4 regions of the Streptomyces sp. DG2A-72 genome follow, and region 3 is predicted to be linked to each of the others. Evidence: riboswitches for the same ligand, from Rfam matches in the RefSeq annotation. Region 3 holds a riboswitch; each other region holds the start of a gene.

Evidence for each region. A riboswitch is a leader RNA that binds a small molecule or an ion and turns the genes downstream of it on or off. The one in region 3 is predicted to bind cobalamin.
Region 1: another riboswitch for cobalamin. It lies ahead of metE (5-methyltetrahydropteroyltriglutamate--homocysteine S-methyltransferase); the one in region 3 lies ahead of QQY66_RS10300 (cobalamin biosynthesis protein).
Region 2: another riboswitch for cobalamin. It lies ahead of QQY66_RS32505 (ribonucleoside-diphosphate reductase subunit alpha); the one in region 3 lies ahead of QQY66_RS10300 (cobalamin biosynthesis protein).
Region 4: another riboswitch for cobalamin. It lies ahead of QQY66_RS15325 (iron ABC transporter permease); the one in region 3 lies ahead of QQY66_RS10300 (cobalamin biosynthesis protein).

Annotation. Positions count from the first base shown of each region.
Region 1 covers NZ_JASTLC010000001.1:8,429,006-8,433,552, forward strand. Annotated here, with positions in the region: gene QQY66_RS40025 (GTP-binding protein) at 1-54, opposite strand, end outside; gene metE (5-methyltetrahydropteroyltriglutamate--homocysteine S-methyltransferase) at 177-2,495, opposite strand; cobalamin riboswitch at 2,646-2,870, opposite strand; partial or broken gene QQY66_RS40035 (SpoIIE family protein phosphatase) at 2,869-4,507, opposite strand.
Region 2 covers NZ_JASTLC010000001.1:6,826,596-6,831,142, reverse strand. Annotated here, with positions in the region: gene mctP (monocarboxylate uptake permease MctP) at 1-915, shown strand, start outside; gene QQY66_RS32510 (GNAT family N-acetyltransferase) at 990-1,490, shown strand; cobalamin riboswitch at 1,533-1,706, shown strand; gene QQY66_RS32505 (ribonucleoside-diphosphate reductase subunit alpha) at 1,805-4,153, shown strand; gene QQY66_RS32500 (ribonucleotide-diphosphate reductase subunit beta) at 4,153-4,547, shown strand, end outside.
Region 3 covers NZ_JASTLC010000001.1:2,146,259-2,150,805, forward strand. Annotated here, with positions in the region: gene QQY66_RS10285 (lysozyme) at 1-285, shown strand, start outside; gene QQY66_RS10290 (inorganic phosphate transporter) at 430-1,674, shown strand; gene QQY66_RS10295 (hypothetical protein) at 1,712-1,933, shown strand; cobalamin riboswitch at 2,052-2,184, shown strand; gene QQY66_RS10300 (cobalamin biosynthesis protein) at 2,286-3,227, shown strand; gene QQY66_RS10305 (cobyric acid synthase) at 3,224-4,547, shown strand, end outside.
Region 4 covers NZ_JASTLC010000001.1:3,198,025-3,202,571, forward strand. Annotated here, with positions in the region: gene recO (DNA repair protein RecO) at 1-715, opposite strand, end outside; gene QQY66_RS50385 (hypothetical protein) at 712-843, opposite strand; gene QQY66_RS15300 (hypothetical protein) at 872-1,087, opposite strand; gene QQY66_RS15305 (hypothetical protein) at 1,084-1,290, opposite strand; gene QQY66_RS15310 (helix-turn-helix transcriptional regulator) at 1,407-2,240, shown strand; gene QQY66_RS15315 (DUF397 domain-containing protein) at 2,222-2,497, shown strand; partial or broken gene QQY66_RS15320 (DNA-binding protein) at 2,595-2,714, opposite strand; cobalamin riboswitch at 2,733-2,882, shown strand; gene QQY66_RS15325 (iron ABC transporter permease) at 2,982-4,022, shown strand; gene QQY66_RS15330 (ABC transporter ATP-binding protein) at 4,024-4,547, shown strand, end outside.

The sequences.
Region 1 (4,547 bases), 6.3 Mb from region 3:
GAACCCGGACAGCACGGTGACGGGCAGACGGTCGGACGGCGCAAGGGAAGGCATGGCGGATCTCCTGGGTGGGCGAGCACCGTCACGCTACATGAAAATGGATTCCATTACTACGGCCGGTTCGCCGGACCCGGCCGGGGCGCGCGGGGCGGCCCCGGCCGGTGGGAGGCAGGTGGTCAGGGCGTGGGCAGTTCGGCGCGGACCGTGCGGGCCGCGGTGACCAGGTTCTCCAGTGAGGAACGGGTCTCCGGCCAGGCTCGGGTCTTCAGGCCGCAGTCGGGATTGACCCACAGCCGGTCGGCGGGGATCGCCTTCAGGGCGGTGCGCAGGAGTTCGGCCGCTTCCTCGGCGCTCGGCACGCGCGGGGAGTGGATGTCGTACACGCCGGGTCCGGCCTCGCGCGGATAGCCGTGGCCGGCGAGTTCGCGGGCGACCTGCATATGGGAGCGGGCCGCCTCCAGGCTGATGACGTCCGCGTCGAGGTCGTCGATGGCCTGGACGATGTCGCCGAACTCGGCGTAGCACATGTGGGTGTGGATCTGCGTGTCCGGGCGCACGCCGCTCGTCGTCAGACGGAACGCCTCCGTGGCCCAGGCCAGGTAGGCGGGGTGGTCGGCGGCGCGCATCGGCAGCGTCTCGCGCAGGGCCGGTTCGTCGACCTGGATCACCGAAGTGCCCGCCGCCTCAAGGTCGTTCACCTCGTCGCGGAGAGCCAGGGCGACCTGCCGGGCTGTCTCGTCGATCGGCTGGTCGTCGCGGACGAAGGACCAGGCGAGCATGGTGACCGGACCGGTGAGCATGCCCTTGACGGGGCGCGAGGTGAGGGACTGGGCGTACGTCGTCCAGCGCACCGTCATCGGCTCGGGGCGGGAGATGTCGCCGGCCAGGATCGGCGGGCGGACGTAGCGGGTGCCGTAGGACTGGACCCAGCCGTGCTGGGTGGCGAGGCAGCCGGTGAGCTGTTCGGCGAAGTACTGGACCATGTCGCCCCGTTCGGGCTCGCCGTGCACCAGAACGTCAAGCCCGGTCTTCTCCTGGAAGGAGATCACCTCCTGGATCTCCGTCCTGATCCGCTCCTCGTAGTCGGCCGTGTCGATCCGGCCCGCCTTCAAGTGCGCGCGCGCCGCGCGCAGTTCGCCGGTCTGCGGGAACGAGCCGATGGTGGTGGTCGGCAGCGGCGGCAGGCCGAGGTGGGCCCGCTGGGCGGCGGCCCGCTCGGCGTACGGCTGGCAGCGGCGGGCGTCGGCCGCGGTGACGGCCGGGGCGCGGTTCCGTACGGCCGGGTCGCGGCTGATGGGGGAGTTGGTGCGGGAGGCCAGGTCGGCGCGGTTGGCGGCGAGTTCGGCGGTGATCGCGTCGGTGCCGTGGGCGAGGCCCTTGGCGAGGGTGACGATCTCGGCGGTCTTCTGCCGGGCGAAGGCGAGCCAGCGCAGGATCTGCGGCTCGATGTCCCGCTCGGCCGCCGTGTCGAGGGGGACGTGCAGCAGGGAGCAGGAGGCCGCGACGTCGACCCGGTCGGCCAGACCCAGCAGGGTGCCGAGCGTGGTGAGCGACGCCGACAGGTCGTTGGCCCAGATGTTGCGGCCGTTGACGACACCCGCGACCAGCCGCTTGCCGGGCAGCCCGCCGACCGCGGCGAGGGCGTCCAGGTTGGCGGCGGCGGCCTCGGTGAAGTCCAGCGCGAGTCCGTCGACCGGGGCCTTGGCCAGTACCGGCAGCGCATCGCCGAGCCGGTCGAAGTACGAGGCGACCAGCAGCCTCGGCCGGTCGGTGAGGGCGCCCAGCCCTCGGTACGCCCGCTCGGCGGCGTTCAGTTCGGCCGGGGTGCGATCCTGGACGAGGGCGGGCTCGTCCAGCTGCACCCACTCGGCGCCGGCGGCGCGCAGGTCGGCGAGGACCTCGGCGTACACCGGCAGCAGCCGGTCGAGGAGGGTGATCGGGTCGAAGCCGGCGGCCACGCCGGGGGCGGGCTTGGCGAGCAGGAGGTAGGTGACGGGGCCGACCAGGACCGGTCGCGCTGTCAGGCCCAGGGTGAGGGCTTCCTTCAACTCGGCGACCTGCTTGGCGGAGTCCGCCGTGAACACCATGTCCGGGCCCAACTCCGGCACCAGATAGTGGTAGTTGGTGTCGAACCACTTCGTCATCTCCAGCGGCGCCACGTCCTGGGTGCCGCGCGCCATGGCGAAGTAGCCGTCCAGGGCGTCCGCTTCGACGGCGGCCCGGTGCCGCTCGGGGATCGCGCCGACCATGACGGTGGTGTCGAGGACGTGGTCGTAGTACGAGAAGTCACCGGTCGGTACCTCGTGGATGCCGGCGCCGGACAGTTGCCGCCAGTTGCCGCGGCGCAGTTCGGCGGCGGTGGCGCGGAGGGCGTCGGCGGTGACGCGGCCCTTCCAGTAGCCCTCGATCGCCTTCTTCAGTTCCCGGTGCTGTCCCTGGCGGGGGTAGCCGTACACGGTGGCCCGTGCTGCCGCGGCTGCGGGCTTGCTTGTCACGGAGATCTCCTTCGCGAGATGAATCCCTGAGATCCCGGAGACGGGACGAGAACGCGAAGGGTGACCAACCGGACGGCAACGGCCACTGGCCGTCCGCTCGGTGGTACGCCGACCCGCCCTCGAGGTCACCGGGATGTCCGCGCACGAGTGGTTCGCACACGGGCAGTTGGCAGGTCTTCGGACTCACGGGCACGTCTCGTCGTCGTACGAGACATCTACTGGCCGTCGCTTCCCAGGCCCGATTCATGGACCCAGTGCGTATGACGGCGGTCGTTCCCGTTCACCGCTGCGGGGCAGTCCCGGATTTTCACCGGGTTCCCTCTTGCGACGCATCCCGCCTGGCAGGCGGGGCGAACCAGCTGCGTCGGCCAGCTTAACCCGCGGGAGGCAGCGGCTGCTCGAACCACACAACCTTGCCCGTGCTCACCCGAGTTGCCCCCCAGCGCTCTGCCAGCTGGTCGACCAGGAACAGCCCGCGCCCGCCCTCGTCGCTCAGCCGGGCGTGCCGCATCCTCGGCACCACGGGCGAGTCGTCGCCCACCTCGCAGCGCAGCACGTCCGTGCAGAGGAGCCGCAGGGTGATCGGCCGGGAGGCGAAGCGCACGGCGTTGGCCACCACCTCGCTGACCATCAGCTCGGTGGACTCCAGCAGGTCGTCGAGGCCCCAGCCGTGCAGCGTCCTGCGGGTCAGCCGACGGGCCTGCCGCGCGGTCTGCGGGCGCGGAGCCATGTACCAGTAGGCGACGGTCTCCGGCAGGATGCCCTCGAACCGGGCCGCGAGCAGCGCGATGTCGTCGTCCCGGTCACCGGCGTCCAGAGGGCCGAGCGCCTGGTCGCACAGGTCTTCCAGCGTCGGCGGCGCGGATCCCGGGCCGGTCGCGCGCAGCCGGGCGCACAGCCGCTCCACCCCGGTCAGCACGTCCGAGTCGCGGGACTCGACCAGGCCGTCGGTGTACAGCAGCAGCGTCGCCCCGGTCGGCGCGTGGGTCTCGACGGACTCGAATCCGCCGCTGCCGACACCGATCGGCGCTCCGGGCGGGACGTCCAGCACCTCCACGCTGCCGTCGGGACGCAGCAGCACCGGCGGCAGATGGCCGGCGCTGGACACGATCAGCCGGTGCAGTACGGGGTTGTACAAGGCGTACAGGCAGGTCGCGGTGTGTTCGCTGCCCAGCCGTCCCGCCTGCTCGTCGAGGTGGTGCAGCACCTCGTCCGGGGGCAGGTCGAGCCCGGCCAGGGCCTGGACGCTGGTCCGCAGCTGGCCCATGATCGCGGCCGAGGTCATGGAGTGGCCCATCACATCGCCGATCACCAGGGCCACGCGGTTGCCGGGCAGCGGGGATCGCGTCGTACCAGTCCCCGCCGACCTGCGCGGTCCGCGAGGCCGGCAGATAGCGGCTGGCCAGCCGGACACCGGGCGGCTCCGGCAGCGAGGGCGGGAGCATCGTGCGCTGCAACGTGTCCGCGACGGATGCCTCGCGCTCGTACAGCATCGCCTTGTCCAGCCCGAGGGCGGTGTGGGTGGCGAGCTGGGAGGCCACCAGCAGATCGTCGCCGGTGAAGTCGGGCCGGTCGAGTCCGCGGATGAGGACGACGCTGCCCAGCGCGTGGTTGCGGCCGTGCAGCGGGGCGATGATCAGCCGTCGCCCGGGAGGTGTCGACCAGGGCATGTGCACCCTCCCGAGCAGTTCGGCCGCCGCCGCGGCGACGCCCGGGTCGTTGCCGAACACCGGCCGTCCGTCCTGCAGCAGCTTGGCGAGCAGTCCGGTGGCGGCCGGGCGTACGACCTCGGCCGCCTGCCGGGTGTGCGCGCTCGGCGCGGGTGACCCGGAGCCCCGGCCGGCGGGGGCCCGAAGGGACGCGTGGTCCACGGTGTGCAGCCGCAGGATCTCCGGGGCGGCGCCGATCTCGTCGCCTATCGGCAGGGGAGCGTACAGGTGGACGAACGCCGTGTCGGCGAACGCCGGGACGGCCGCGCGGCACAGTTCGTACAGCGTCTCGTCGAGGTTCATGCCGCGAGCGATCTGCCGGGTCGCGGCGTCGAGATAGCGG
Region 2 (4,547 bases), 4.7 Mb from region 3:
GCGACGGGCGCGCCACGCGGCGCGATGGTCCCGGGTGACGCCGGCCAGTGGACATACGCGACCCTGGCCCTCGGCTCGGCGCTCGCGCTGTTCATGTACCCGCACTCGGTGACGGCCGTGCTCTCCAGCCGCAGCCGTGACGTCATCCGCCGCAACTCCACGATCCTGCCGCTGTACTCGCTGATGCTGGGCCTGCTCGGTCTGCTGGGCTTCATGGCGATCGCCGCCGGAATCAAGGTGGACAACGGCCAGTTGGCGATCCCGCAGCTGTTCGAGACGATGTTCCCCGACTGGTTCGCGGGCGTGGCCTTCGCGGCGATCGGCATCGGCGCGCTGGTGCCGGCGGCGATCATGTCCATCGCGGCGGCCAACCTCTTCACCCGCAACATCTACAAGGACTTCATCAAGCCGGACGCCACGCCGGCGCAGGAGACCAAGGTCTCCAAGCTGGTGTCCCTGCTCGTGAAGGTGGGCGCGCTGGTCTTCGTCCTGACCATGGACAAGACGGTCGCGATCAACTTCCAGCTCCTCGGCGGCATCTGGATCCTCCAGACCTTCCCGGCCCTCGTCGGCGGCCTCTTCACTCGCTGGTTCCACCGCTGGGCCCTGCTCGCCGGCTGGGCGGTCGGCATGATCTACGGCACAGTCGCCGCGTACGGCGTCGCCTCCCCGACCCAGAAGCACTTCGGCGGCTCCTCCAAGGAGATCCCCGGCATCGGCGAGATCGGCTACATCGGCCTGACGGCGTTCATCCTGAACCTGGTGGTGACGGTCGTCCTCACCTTCGTACTGAAGGCGATGAAGGCCCCCGAGGGCGTGGACGAGACAAGCCCGGAGGACTACACGGGCGAGGCGGCGAGAGACCCGGAAGTCAAGACGGAGCTGCCCCCGGCGACTGCCGGCGCGGCTCACTGACCTGTACGTCAGGGCACGGGCCGTCGGGGAAATCCGGCGGCCCGTTGTCGTACCTGTCCGGCACACTCACCTGCATGGACATAGTGATCCGGCCCGTAGAACCCACCGAATACGACACCCTCGGCGAGATCACCGCCCAGGCCTACCTCCAGGACGACCTCCTGACGTTCGGCGAGAGCGACTGGTACCTCGGTGAGCTGAAGGACGTGGCCAAGCGGGCGGCAGCGGCCGACGTCCTCGTGGCCACACAGGGCGACCAACTCCTCGGCGGCGTCACCTTCGTCCCCTCCCCCGGCCCCATGGCCGACCTCGCCCGCCCGGGAGAGGCGGAGATCCGCATGCTCGCCGTAGCCCGGGCGGCCCGCGGCAGAGGCGCCGGAGAAGCCCTCGTACGAGCCTGCGTCGACCGGGCGAGAACCGCGGAGCGCACCGCCGTCGTCCTGTCGACCCAGCGCACCATGCACGCCGCCCACCGCATCTACGAGCGCCTCGGCTTCACCCGTGCCCCCGAGCGCGACTGGAACCCGATCCCGGGCGCCGAGTTCACTCTCCTCACTTATGAATTGACGCTCTGAAGTCACCGCGACACAACATCTAGGGGTGTCACCGGAACCCGGCACAAGATGTATGCTCATGCTCGCTGTCGCCGCAGGGGAATCCGGTGCGAATCCGGAACTGTCCCGCAACGGTGTACTTGTGCGTGTCTGTTCCCAGAAGCGGCGTGCACAGGATTCAGTCCGAGGACCTGTCGACAGCGCGCCCGGCCACCCGGCCGGTGCGCCCGATGTCCGGGCCTCGTGGAATGGGCCGGTGGGCGCGACGCCGTGTGCGCTCGTGTGCTGCCCCCTGCCCTCCGCAAGGCCCCGTGCCGAGCGAGGGAGAGCCCCACGTGACCATCGCGCCAGCCGAACCGGCCTCAGCGATCCAGGAGACCGACGGTCCAGGAACCGCACTGCTGCGGACCCTGACCGAGCTGACCGCCGACCTCCCCGACGCCGACCCCGGCCGGGTCGCCGCCGCCGCGCTGCGCGGCAAGTCGGCCCGGGCGGACGAGTCGGAGTTGCGCGAGCTGGCCACCGAGGCCGCGGCCGGCCTCATCTCGGAGGACCCCGCGTACTCCCGGTTGGCCGCCCGTCTCCTGACGATCAGCATCGCCGCCGAAGCAGCCTCGCAGGGCGTCACGTCGTTCTCCGAGTCGGTCGCCGTCGGCCACCGCGAGGGCCTCATCGCCGACCGCACCGCCGAGTTCGTACGGCTGCACACGGACCGCCTGGACCACCTGATCGACCGTGCGGCCAACGACCGCTTCGGCTACTTCGGCCTGCGCACCCTGCACAGCCGCTACCTCCTCCGGCATCCCCTCACCCGCAAGGTGATCGAGACGCCCCAGCACTTCATGCTGCGCGTCGCCGCCGGTCTCGCCGAGGACGACACCGCGAGGTCCGTCGACGAAGTCGCCGCTCTCTACGGGCTGATGAGCCGCCTCGACTACCTCCCCTCCTCCCCCACCCTCTTCAACTCCGGCACCCGGCACCCCCAGATGTCGTCCTGCTACCTCCTCGACTCCCCCAAGGACGAGCTGGACTCCATCTACGACCGCTACCACCAGGTGGCCCGCCTCTCGAAGCACGCGGGCGGCATCGGCATCGCCTACTCCCGCATCCGCTCCCGCGGTTCACTGATCCGCGGCACGAACGGGCACTCCAACGGCATCGTCCCGTTCCTGAAGACCCTGGACGCCTCGGTCGCCGCCGTGAACCAGGGCGGCCGGCGCAAGGGCGCGGCGGCGGTGTACCTGGAGACCTGGCACTCCGACATCGAGGAGTTCCTGGAGCTGCGCGACAACACCGGTGAGGACGCCCGCCGTACGCACAATCTGAACCTCGCGCACTGGGTCCCGGACGAGTTCATGCGCCGGGTGAACGCGGACGGGGTGTGGTCCCTCTTCTCCCCCGCCGATGTGCCCGAACTGGTCGACCTGTGGGGCGAGGAGTTCGACGCCGCCTATCGGAAGGCGGAGGCCGCGGGGCTCGCGCGCAAGACCATCCCCGCCCGTGACCTGTACGGCCGCATGATGCGTACCCTCGCGCAGACCGGCAACGGCTGGATGACCTTCAAGGACGCCGCCAACCGCACCGCCAACCAGACCGCCGAGCCGGGCCATGTCGTCCACTCCTCCAACCTCTGCACGGAGATCCTGGAGGTCACGGACGACGGCGAGACGGCGGTGTGCAACCTGGGGTCGGTCAACCTCGGCGCGTTCGTGAACGACGGGGACATCGACTGGGAGCGGCTGGACGAGGCGGTCCGCACCGCCGTCACCTTCCTGGACCGCGTCGTCGACATCAACTTCTACCCGACCGAGCAGGCGGGCCGCTCCAACGCCAAGTGGCGCCCCGTCGGACTCGGCGCGATGGGCCTGCAGGACGTCTTCTTCAAGCTGCGCCTGCCCTTCGACTCACCCGAGGCCAAGGCCCTCTCCACCCGCATCGCCGAGCGCATCATGCTGGCTTCGTACGAGGCCTCCGCCGACCTCGCCGAGCGCAACGGGCCCCTCCCCGCCTGGCAGAAGACCCGTACCGCCAAGGGTGTCCTGCACCCCGACCACTACGACGTCGAGCTCACCTGGCCCGAGCGCTGGGCGGCCCTGCGGGAACGCATCGCCGAGGTCGGGATGCGCAACTCCCTCCTGCTGGCGATCGCGCCCACCGCGACCATCGCGTCCATCGCCGGTGTGTACGAGTGCATCGAGCCGCAGGTGTCCAACCTCTTCAAGCGCGAGACCCTGTCCGGCGAGTTCCTCCAGGTCAACTCGTACCTGGTGAACGAACTCAAGGCGCTCGGCGTCTGGGACGCCCGCACGCGGGAGGCCCTGCGTGAGTCGGGCGGCTCGGTGCAGGACTTCGCCTGGATCCCGGCGGACGTACGGGCGCTGTACCGCACGGCGTGGGAGATCCCGCAGCGCGGCCTGATCGACATGGCGGCTGACCGCACCCCGTTCCTGGACCAGTCCCAGTCCCTGAACCTCTTCCTGGAGACGCCGACCATCGGCAAGCTCTCCTCGATGTACGCGTACGCCTGGAAGTCGGGGCTGAAGACGACGTACTACCTGCGCTCCCGCCCGGCGACCCGCATCGCCCGCGCGGCACAAGCGACGGTCCCCGTACAGCAGGTGCCCTCTGAAGACGCCGTCGCCTGCTCCCTGGAAAACCCCGAGTCCTGCGAGGCCTGCCAGTAATGACGACCCGTAACCAGAATCTCCTCGACCCGGGCTTCGAGCTGACCCTGCGCCCCATGCGCTATCCCGACTTCTACGAGCGCTACCGGGACGCCATCAAGAACACCTGGACCGTGGAGGAGGTCGACCTCCACTCGGACGTCACCGACCTCGCCAAGCTCACGCCCGCCGAACAGCACCTCATCGGCCGCCTGGTCGCCTTCTTCGCGACGGGTGACTCGATCGTCGCCAACAACCTGGTGCTGACGCTCTACAAGCACATCAACTCCCCCGAGGCACGGCTGTACTTGAGCCGCCAGCTCTTCGAGGAGGCCGTCCACGTCCAGTTCTACCTGACGCTGCTGGACACCTACCTCCCCGATCCGGAAGACAGGGCCGCCGCGTTCGACGCCGT
Region 3 (4,547 bases):
TGGATCAAGTCGTTCAGCAACGAGGTCAAGCGGCTCACCGGACGCCGCCCCGTGATCTACACGACCGCTCACTGGTGGAACGCGTGCACGGGCAGCAGCCGGGCCTTCGCCTCGGACCATGCGCTGTGGGTCGCCCGCTACAACTCCTCGACGGCGGGAACGCTGCCGGCGGGCTGGGGGGCCTGGACGTTCTGGCAGTACGACAACAGCGGCAGCCTGCCGGGTGACCAGAATCTCTTCAATGGGTCCCTGTCCCAGCTGAAGAAGTTTGCCCGAGGCTCCTAACCCTTGGGCCGTCTGGGCCGCGCGGGTTCGACGGTGCGACAACCGTCACGCCAGGACACCGTGCGGCCCTGCCCAGTTCATCTTCCGTTCACTCAGGTTACCTACGTTCAACCGGCCAACGACCTCGAACGATTGCCTGGGTAAATGGAAAGCTTCTCGCTGATCCTCGCGATTGTGGTGATCACCGCTCTCGCGTTTGATTTCACGAACGGTTTCCACGACACCGCCAACGCGATGGCCACGACCATCTCGACCGGTGCGCTCAGACCCAAGGTCGCGGTGGCGATGTCCGCCGTCCTCAACCTCGTCGGCGCCTTCCTCTCGGTGGAGGTCGCCAACACCATCTCCAAGGGTCTCGTCGACGAGACCGGCATACGTCCCGAGGTCATCTTCGCCGCCCTGGTCGGCGCGATTCTCTGGAACCTGCTGACCTGGCTGGTCGGTCTCCCGTCCAGTTCCTCGCACGCGCTCATGGGCGGTCTGATCGGCGCCACCATCGCCTCGGCCGGCGTCGGCGCGGTCCACGGCGACGTGCTCGTCACCAAGGTGCTGATCCCGGCGATCGCCGCCCCGCTCGTCGCGGGCATCGCCGCACTGCTCGCCACCCGCCTGTCGTATTCCCTGGGCTCCCTCGGCAAGGACGCCGACGGCAAGGCCGCCGCGAAGGGCTACCGCGCCGGGCAGATCGCCTCCGCCGGTCTGGTCTCGCTGGCCCACGGCACCAATGACGCGCAGAAGACGATGGGCATCATCACCCTCGCCCTGGTCACCGGCGGCGCGATCGCCCCCGGCTCGAACCCTCCCACCTGGGTGATCCTCTCCGCGGGCGTGGCCATCGCACTCGGCACCTACCTCGGCGGCTGGCGCATCATCCGCACCATGGGCAAGGGCCTGACCGACCTCCAGCCGCAGCAGGGCTTCGCCGCCCAGACCAGCGCGGCCACGGTCATCCTGGCCTCCTCCCACCTCGGCTTCTCCCTCTCCACCACGCACTCCGTCTCCGGCGCGGTGATGGGCGCGGGCCTCGGCCGCAAGGGTGGCGTCGTCCGCTGGTCCACGGCCACCCGGATGTTCGTCGCCTGGGGCCTGACGCTGCCGGCGGCGGCGCTGGTCGGCGCGATCGCGGAGTACGTGACGGGCTTCGGCAGCTGGGGCACCGCCCTGGTCGCCGTCTTCCTGATCGCCTCCAGCGCCGCGATCTGGCAGCGCTCCCGCCGCGAGGTCGTCGACCACACGAACGTCAACGACACGACGGAGGAACCGGCCGGCGTCGTGACGACGGCGATCGCCGCGGTGACCCCGCCGCCCGCGGGCACCGCGACCGACGAGCTGACGGCCACGATCCCCGCCCCGGCCTCCGAACCGGCGCCTTCGCAGGCCAAGGTCTGACCCCCACCCGGTTTCCCCAGAAAGCGAAAGCAGCAACATGAAGATCGACTGGGCGGCCCTCGGCTCCGTCTTCGGCGTCAGCCTCGTGGTCACCGTGGCCCTCGTGTCCCTGTTCACCCTCGGCGTCGCAGGCCTCTCCCGCCGCGAACGCGCCGTGTCCCAGGGCGACTCCGCCGCGCTCGCGGTCACCGGCGCGTACACCTGCTTCGCGGCCTGCGCGGCGGCGGTGGGCTACGGGATCTATCTGATCGTCGCGTGACACGCGGAGCGTGAAAGCACCCGGGGTGCGGGACGGACCACCGTCCCGCGCCCCACGCGTGTGTGGGCCTCAGCACACTCTCCCGCCGCAGGTCAACGGCAAGTTGACGGCCCTTCCAACCCCATGGTGGACTGCCGGGGCCATGTACGGCGGCAGAAGAGGAAGCCGGTGTGAGTCCGGCGCGGTCCCGCCACTGTCACCGGGGTAGAAAGCCCCGGGAGCCAGGAACTCTCGCCGCCGGTCTCGTCGAACCAGGGCGTGGACACCCTGAGTGAGGACATATCGCGATGCTCGGCTGCCGTTCGAGGTGCAGTACCAGGTCTCTGTCTGACCCCGCGGTCGGCTGAGCTCCATGCGTGCCGATCGCGTCTTCGCGTACGGCGCCGCCGCCGGACTCCTCGGCGACCTGCTGCTCGGCGATCCGCGCCGGGGGCATCCGGTCGCCGCGTTCGGGCGGGCCGCCGGGGCCGTGGAAAAGGTGTTGTGGCGCGACCATCGCGGGTGGGGCGCGCTGCACACCGCCGTCTGCGCCGGTGGCGCCGTGGCCGTCGGGGCGCTCGCCGCCCGTGTCGTACGTACGTCTCCCGCCGCCTCCGTCGCCCTGACCGGCACGGCCACCTGGGCGGTCGTCGGGGGGACTTCGCTCGCCCGGGAGGCCCGGGGCATCGGGCGTGCCCTGGATGCGGGGGACGTCGAGGGGGCGCGGGCACGGCTGCCGCATCTGTGCGGGCGGGATCCGCAGGCGCTCGATGCGGACGGGATCGCTCGGGCCGTTGTGGAGTCCGTCGCCGAGAACACCTCCGATGCCGTCGTGGGGGCGCTGGTGTGGGGCGCTGTGGGGGGCGTTCCCGGGCTCGTCGGGTTCCGGGCCGTGAACACGCTCGACGCCATGGTGGGGCACAGATCGCCCAAGTACCGGCGGTACGGCTGGGCTTCGGCGCGGCTCGACGACGTGGCGGGGTGGCCGGGATCGCGGCTGACCGCCGTACTCGCCGCCGTCGCCGGCGGTGACCCCCGCGGGGCCGTACGAGCCTGGCGCGCCGATGCCGCCAAGCACCCGAGCCCCAACGCCGGGCCCGTGGAGGCCTCGTTCGCGGGGGCGCTGGGCGTGCGGCTGGGCGGGACGCTGTCGTACGGCGGACGGGTCGAGCACCGGCCCGTGCTGAACGGGGCCGGGCGGACCGTCGGTACGCAGGACATCGAAGCGGCCGTACGACTGTCCAGGCGCGTCGGCTGGCTCGCGCTCGGCGTCTGTGTCGCCGCGCGCCGCATCGTGAAGGGGCGTACCTCATGACAGGCGGTGGTCTCCTCGTCGCCGGCACCACCTCCGACGCCGGCAAGAGCGTCGTCACCGCCGGGATCTGCCGGTGGCTGGTGCGGCAGGGCGTCAAGGTCGCGCCGTTCAAGGCGCAGAACATGTCCCTCAATTCGTTCGTGACCCGGGAAGGCGCGGAGATCGGGCGGGCGCAGGCCATGCAGGCGCAGGCCTGTCGCGTCGAGCCGACCGCGCTGATGAATCCCGTGCTGCTCAAGCCGGGTGGCGAGCAGAGCAGTCAGGTCGTGCTCATGGGGAAGCCCGTGGGGGAGCTGAGTGCTCGGGGGTATCACGGGGGGCGGCAGGAGCGGCTGCTCGGGACCGTGCTCGACTGTCTTGCCGAGTTGCGGGGCACGTATGACGCGGTGATCTGCGAGGGGGCCGGCTCTCCGGCCGAGATCAATCTGCGGCGGACCGACATCGTCAACATGGGCATCGCCCGCAATGCCGGGCTGCCGGTGCTCGTCGTCGGCGACATCGACCGCGGCGGCGTCTTCGCCTCCTTCTTCGGCACGGTGGCGCTGCTGTCCCCCGAGGACCAGGCACTCGTCGCCGGGTTTCTCGTCAACAAGTTCCGCGGCGACGTCTCGCTGCTCGAACCCGGGCTCGACATGCTGCACGACCTCACGGGGCGGCGGACGTACGGCGTCCTGCCCTTCCGGCACGGGCTCGGCATCGACGAGGAGGACGGGCTGCGGGTGTCCCTGCGGGGGACGGTCCGGGAATCGCAGGTCTCCTCCCCCGTCGGCGAGGACGTGCTGCGGGTCGCCGTCTGCGCCGTCCCGCTCATGTCCAACTTCACCGACGTCGACGCCCTCGCCGCCGAACCCGGCGTCGTGGTGCGGTTCGTGGACCGTCCGGAGGAGCTGGCGGACGCGGATCTGGTGGTGATCCCGGGTACTCGGGGAACCGTCCGCGCGCTGGAGTGGCTGCGGGAGCGCGGCCTCGCGGATGCCCTCGTCCGGAGGGCCGCCGAACAGCGGCCCGTCCTCGGTATCTGCGGTGGGTTCCAAGTCCTCGGCGAGCACATCGAGGACGAGGTCGAGAGCCGGCGCGGGCAGGTCGAGGGCCTCGGGGTGCTGCCCGTCCGGGTGCGGTTCGCCCGGGAGAAGACCCTCACCCGGCCTGTCGGCGCGGCTCTCGGCGAGCGCGTCGAGGGGTACGAGATCCATCACGGGGTCGCCGAAGTCTACGGCGGGGAACCCTTCTTGGACGGCTGCCGGGTCGGCCAGACCTGGGGTACGCACTGGCACGGCTCGCTGGAGTCGGACGGTTTCCGGCGGGCCTTCCTGCGTGAGG
Region 4 (4,547 bases), 1.1 Mb from region 3:
CGCGCTCCAGGTGCCAGTGCAGGTAGGCGGAGACCAGCCCGCTGCCCTCCCGCACATACCGCGGCTCGCACGCGTCCGCGGTCTCCCAGTCTCCCGTAAGCAGCGCGCCGAGGAGTTCCAGGGTCTGCGGCGAGGGTACGACGCTCCCGCCCACCCGGCAGTCGCCGCAGACGGAGCCTCCGGAGGCCACGGAGAAGAACCGGTTCGGCCCGGGCAGCCCGCACTTCGCGCAGTCGCCGAAGCTGGGCGCGTACCCGTTGACGGCGAGCGAGCGGAGCAGGAAGGCGTCCAGGACGAGATGGGGGGCGTGCTCGCCCCGGGCGAGCGTGCGCAGGGCGCCGACGAGCAGCAGATACTGCTGGACCGCCGGCTCACCCTCGTGGTCGGTGAAGCGCTCGGCGGTCTCCAGCATGGCCGTCCCGGCGGTGTAGCGGGCGTAGTCGCTCACGATCCCGCCACCGTACGGAGCGATGGTCTCACTCTGCGTGCAAAGCGGCAGCCCGCGCCCGACCAGCTCGCTCCCCCGCGCGAAGAACTGCACATCCACATGGGAGAAGGGTTCGAGCCGCGCCCCGAACTTCGACTTCGTCCGCCGCACCCCCCGGGCCACGGCGCGTACCCGCCCGTGACCGCGGGTGAGCAGGGTGATGATGCGGTCGGCTTCCCCGAGCTTTTGCGTCCGCAAGACGATGCCGTCGTCCCGGAAGAGACTCATCGCGCACCCCCGCGGGTTTCCGGCCGGGGATCCGGGGAGTGCCCCCCGGGCGAGCACAGCATGATCCGGTCCGCCTCGCCCAGCTTCTGGGTGCGCAGGACGATGCCGTCGTCGCGGAACAGACTCATGAGGCCATTCTCGCAGTCACACCCGCTTTCAAGGGACCTCACCCCGACTGCGGGCATTGGCGTACGCCGTCGCCGCGCTGAGCCGCTCGGCCGGGGTGGCCCGGCGCACCGCGCCCGGCTCCGCGTCCCACTCCCTGCCGCCGCCGTACGGTCTCAGCTGGACATAGGGCCCCTCATGCCCCATGACGATGCCGAGCCTCCCGTTGCGGGTGTCCACGACATACGACCCGACCGGCGGCCTCACCGCAGAACCGCCGTGAGTCGCTGCGCGGCCTCGACGGAACAGCGGCCCAATTCGACGAGCGGACAGGGCGCCTCCCGCGCAAGACTTGCCGGGTCGATCCGCAGGGACGGCAGAATGATTCCTGCGTTTTTCAATGCTGCCCGCAATTCCTTCACTGCTTCCTCCGCCTCTTCGACGCAGAGCGCCGAGTGCTGTGCCTTCACGTGGTTCCCCTCCCTTTTCGGGTTTTACGCTTCGCATCTCAAGGGTGGCGCACCACATCTACACTCGGCAGGAGTCTCTGCTCTACAAGTTCGGGGCAGCACAAGGGGGTTGAACTGTGGCCAACGGTTCACGTCAGGCGGCATGGGAGTTCTTCGGCACGGAACTGAAGAGGCACCGGGAGGACAGGGGGCTCACTCAGGTCGAGTTGGGGGCGCGCGTCTTCGTCTCGGGCGCCTATATCGGCCAGTTCGAGCAGGCGATTCGAAAGCCGCAGTTGGATATCGCCCAGCGGATTGATGAGGTGCTGCAAACCGACGGTATTTTCGAGCGGTTGTGCCGGAAGCTGATTGACGACAAGCGGTACGCGGATTACTTCGCGAGGGCGGCGGAGCTGGAGCGTCTGGCGACGAAGATCTGCACGTTCGCGCCGACGCTCGTGCCGGGCCTCCTGCAGACCGCCGCGTACACGCGGGCAGTGACGCTGGCGAGCAACCCCTTCGCCACCGACTCTCACATTGAGGAGAAGATCGCGGCGCGCATCGAGCGGGCGCAGATCCTGGCCGCCGCTACAGGGCCCGTGTATTGGGCGATCCTGCACGAACACGTGCTGCGCATTCCGGTCGGCAGCGCAGGCGAGATGGCCCAGCAGTTGGACCACATCGCAGCGCTGGTACGGCAGCGGAAGGTCCTGGTCCAGGTGCTCCCGACCTCTGTTGGTGCGTACCCCCTCATGGGCCGGATGGTGCAGCTCATGGAGTTCGAGGACGCACCGCCAACCGCCTATACAGAGGCCGTGTATTCGGGGAACCTGCTGGACGATCCGGCCCTAGTGAAGCGCGTACAGGGGGCATACGATCTGCTCAGGGCCGCCGCGCTGCCGCCGGAGGCGTCCCTGGCCCTGATCGAATCGGTGGCGGAGGATCACAGACGATGCGCGAGTATGACCTGAGCAACGCACGCTGGCGCAAAAGCACATACAGCGACGACAACGGCGGCGAGTGCGTCGAGGTCGCGCACGATTTCCCCGGCGCCGCCCGCTGGCGCAAAAGCACGTACAGCGACGGCAACGGCGGCAGCTGCGTCGAGGTAGCCGACGGAGTCCCCGGTGTCGTCCCCGTCCGTGACAGCAAAGTCCCCGAGGGCGGCCCCGTCCTCCTGATCGGCTCGGCTGCCTGGACGGAGTTCATCCGCGCCGTGGCGAGGTGACCCCGGCGCCCCGCGTCAGCCGACCTTGCGCTCGGCCACCATGCGCTGAGCACCGTCGAGAAAGGCTTCGCGACCACCCGACAGCTCTTCTGCCCGCTCACGGTGCCGGAATCGCCTCGTCGGACCAGGCGCTCCAGTTCCCGGCGTTGTCTCCTGCGACCAAGAGAATCGCCGAACGCCACGGGTCGAACATGAACAGGACACGCACCTCGCTCCGGGGGCGCAGGGCGCCGAGGTCGAGCGATGACCGGTTTGCTACGCTCCCCCCGCGTCCCGTGGGGGAAGTCCGGTGAGAGTCCGGCGCTGACCCGCAACGGTAAGCGTGGCCGGCCCCGGTGGACGGTTCGCGCGAGCCCGATCACCCGCGGTTCGTGACCCTGTGACTGCTCGCCGTGGACTGCGGGAAGGGGATCGCGCGGTTCGGCCGTGCGGGCCGTCTCCTTGCTCTCGTTCATCAGGCGGCCCGAGGCGAAGGACGCCGATCGTGCGCCGAATACCCGTCGTGCCGCTGGCTCTTGGGCTGGGGCTGCTGCTCGCCCTGTCCTTGCTGTGCGGGGTGGGCCTCGGCGCCGCCGGGCTCGGCTGGGCCGACGTCTTCCGGTTCCTGTGGGCGGGGACCGGTGGCGGGACCGTCAACGCCGATGACGTCGCCGCGTACACCATCGTCTGGGAGATCCGGCTGCCCCGCGTCGTCCTCGCCGCCGTCGTCGGGGCCGGGCTCGCCGCCGTCGGGGTCGCCGTGCAGGCCATGGTGCGTAACGCCCTTGCGGATCCGTTCGTGCTGGGGATTTCGTCCGGTGCCGCTGTGGGGGCCAATGCCGTCATCCTGCTGGGTGCCTTCGCGGGGCTCGGGATGTGGGCTCTGTCCATATCCGCATTCGGGTCCGCGCTCGCCGCCATGGCGATCGTGTACGCCGTTGCCCGGTCCGGAACGCACGGGCTCACCCCGCTGCGGCTGATCCTGACCGGGACGGCTCTGGCGTACGGCTTCGAGGCCGTGACCACGGTGATGGTCTTCGGCGCCGCCCGCGGCGAGGCCGCCAGGTCCGCGATGATGTGGCTGCTCGGGAGTCTGGGCGGGGCGACCTGGGAGAAGGTGCCGATCGCCGCCGTGACCGTAGCGGCCGGGTGGGCATGGCTTGCCCGCCGCGCGGAGTCGCTGAACGCCCTGGCCATGGGCGACGAGACCGCCACGGCGCTCGGTGTACAACCGGCCCGGCTGCGGCGGGAGTTGTTCCTCGTCACCGCCGCCGTGACCGGGACCGTCGTCGCCGTCAGCGGGGCCATCGGGTTCGTCGGTCTGATGGTGCCGCACGTCGTACGGATGCTCGTCGGTGCCGATCACCGGCGCGTGCTGGTCGTGGCTCCCCTCGCCGGGGCCGTCCTGCTCGTTTGGGCGGATGTGCTGTCGCGGTTGTTGCTCGCCCCGGCCGAACTGCCGGTCGGGGTCATCACCGCCGTCGTCGGGGTGCCCGCCTTCCTGCTGCTGATGCGGCGTGGCGGCTACGCATTCGGAGGTCGTTGAGATGCGGCTCGACGTCGAGGACGTGTCCGTCGCCGCCGGTGCGGTCCGGCTGGTCGACGATCTGCGGCTCAGCGTGGACAGCGGGGCGTTCGTGGGGCTCGTCGGGCCCAACGGGAGTGGAAAGTCGACCCTGTTGCGGTGCGTGTACCGGGCCCTGCGGCCGAGCGGCGGTGCCGTGCGGCTCGACGGTGACGACGTGCACGCGATGAATCCGCGGGCCGTCGCGCGGGTGCTGGCCGCGCTGCCGCAGGAGTCGTCGTCCGAGTTCGACTTCACCGTCGCCGAGGTCGTCGGGATGGGACGGCTGCCGCATCACGGACGGACGGCCGCCGACGACCGGACCATCTGCGCCGAGGCCATGGATCTGACCGGGGTCACCCAGCTCGCCGGCCGCGGGTTCCTGTCCCTCTCCGGCGGTGAGAAGCAGCGCGTCCTCATCGCCCGGGCCCTCGCCCAGCAGCCCCGTGTCCTCGTCCTCGACGAACCCACCAACCACCTCGACATCGCACACCAGTTGGAGGTGCT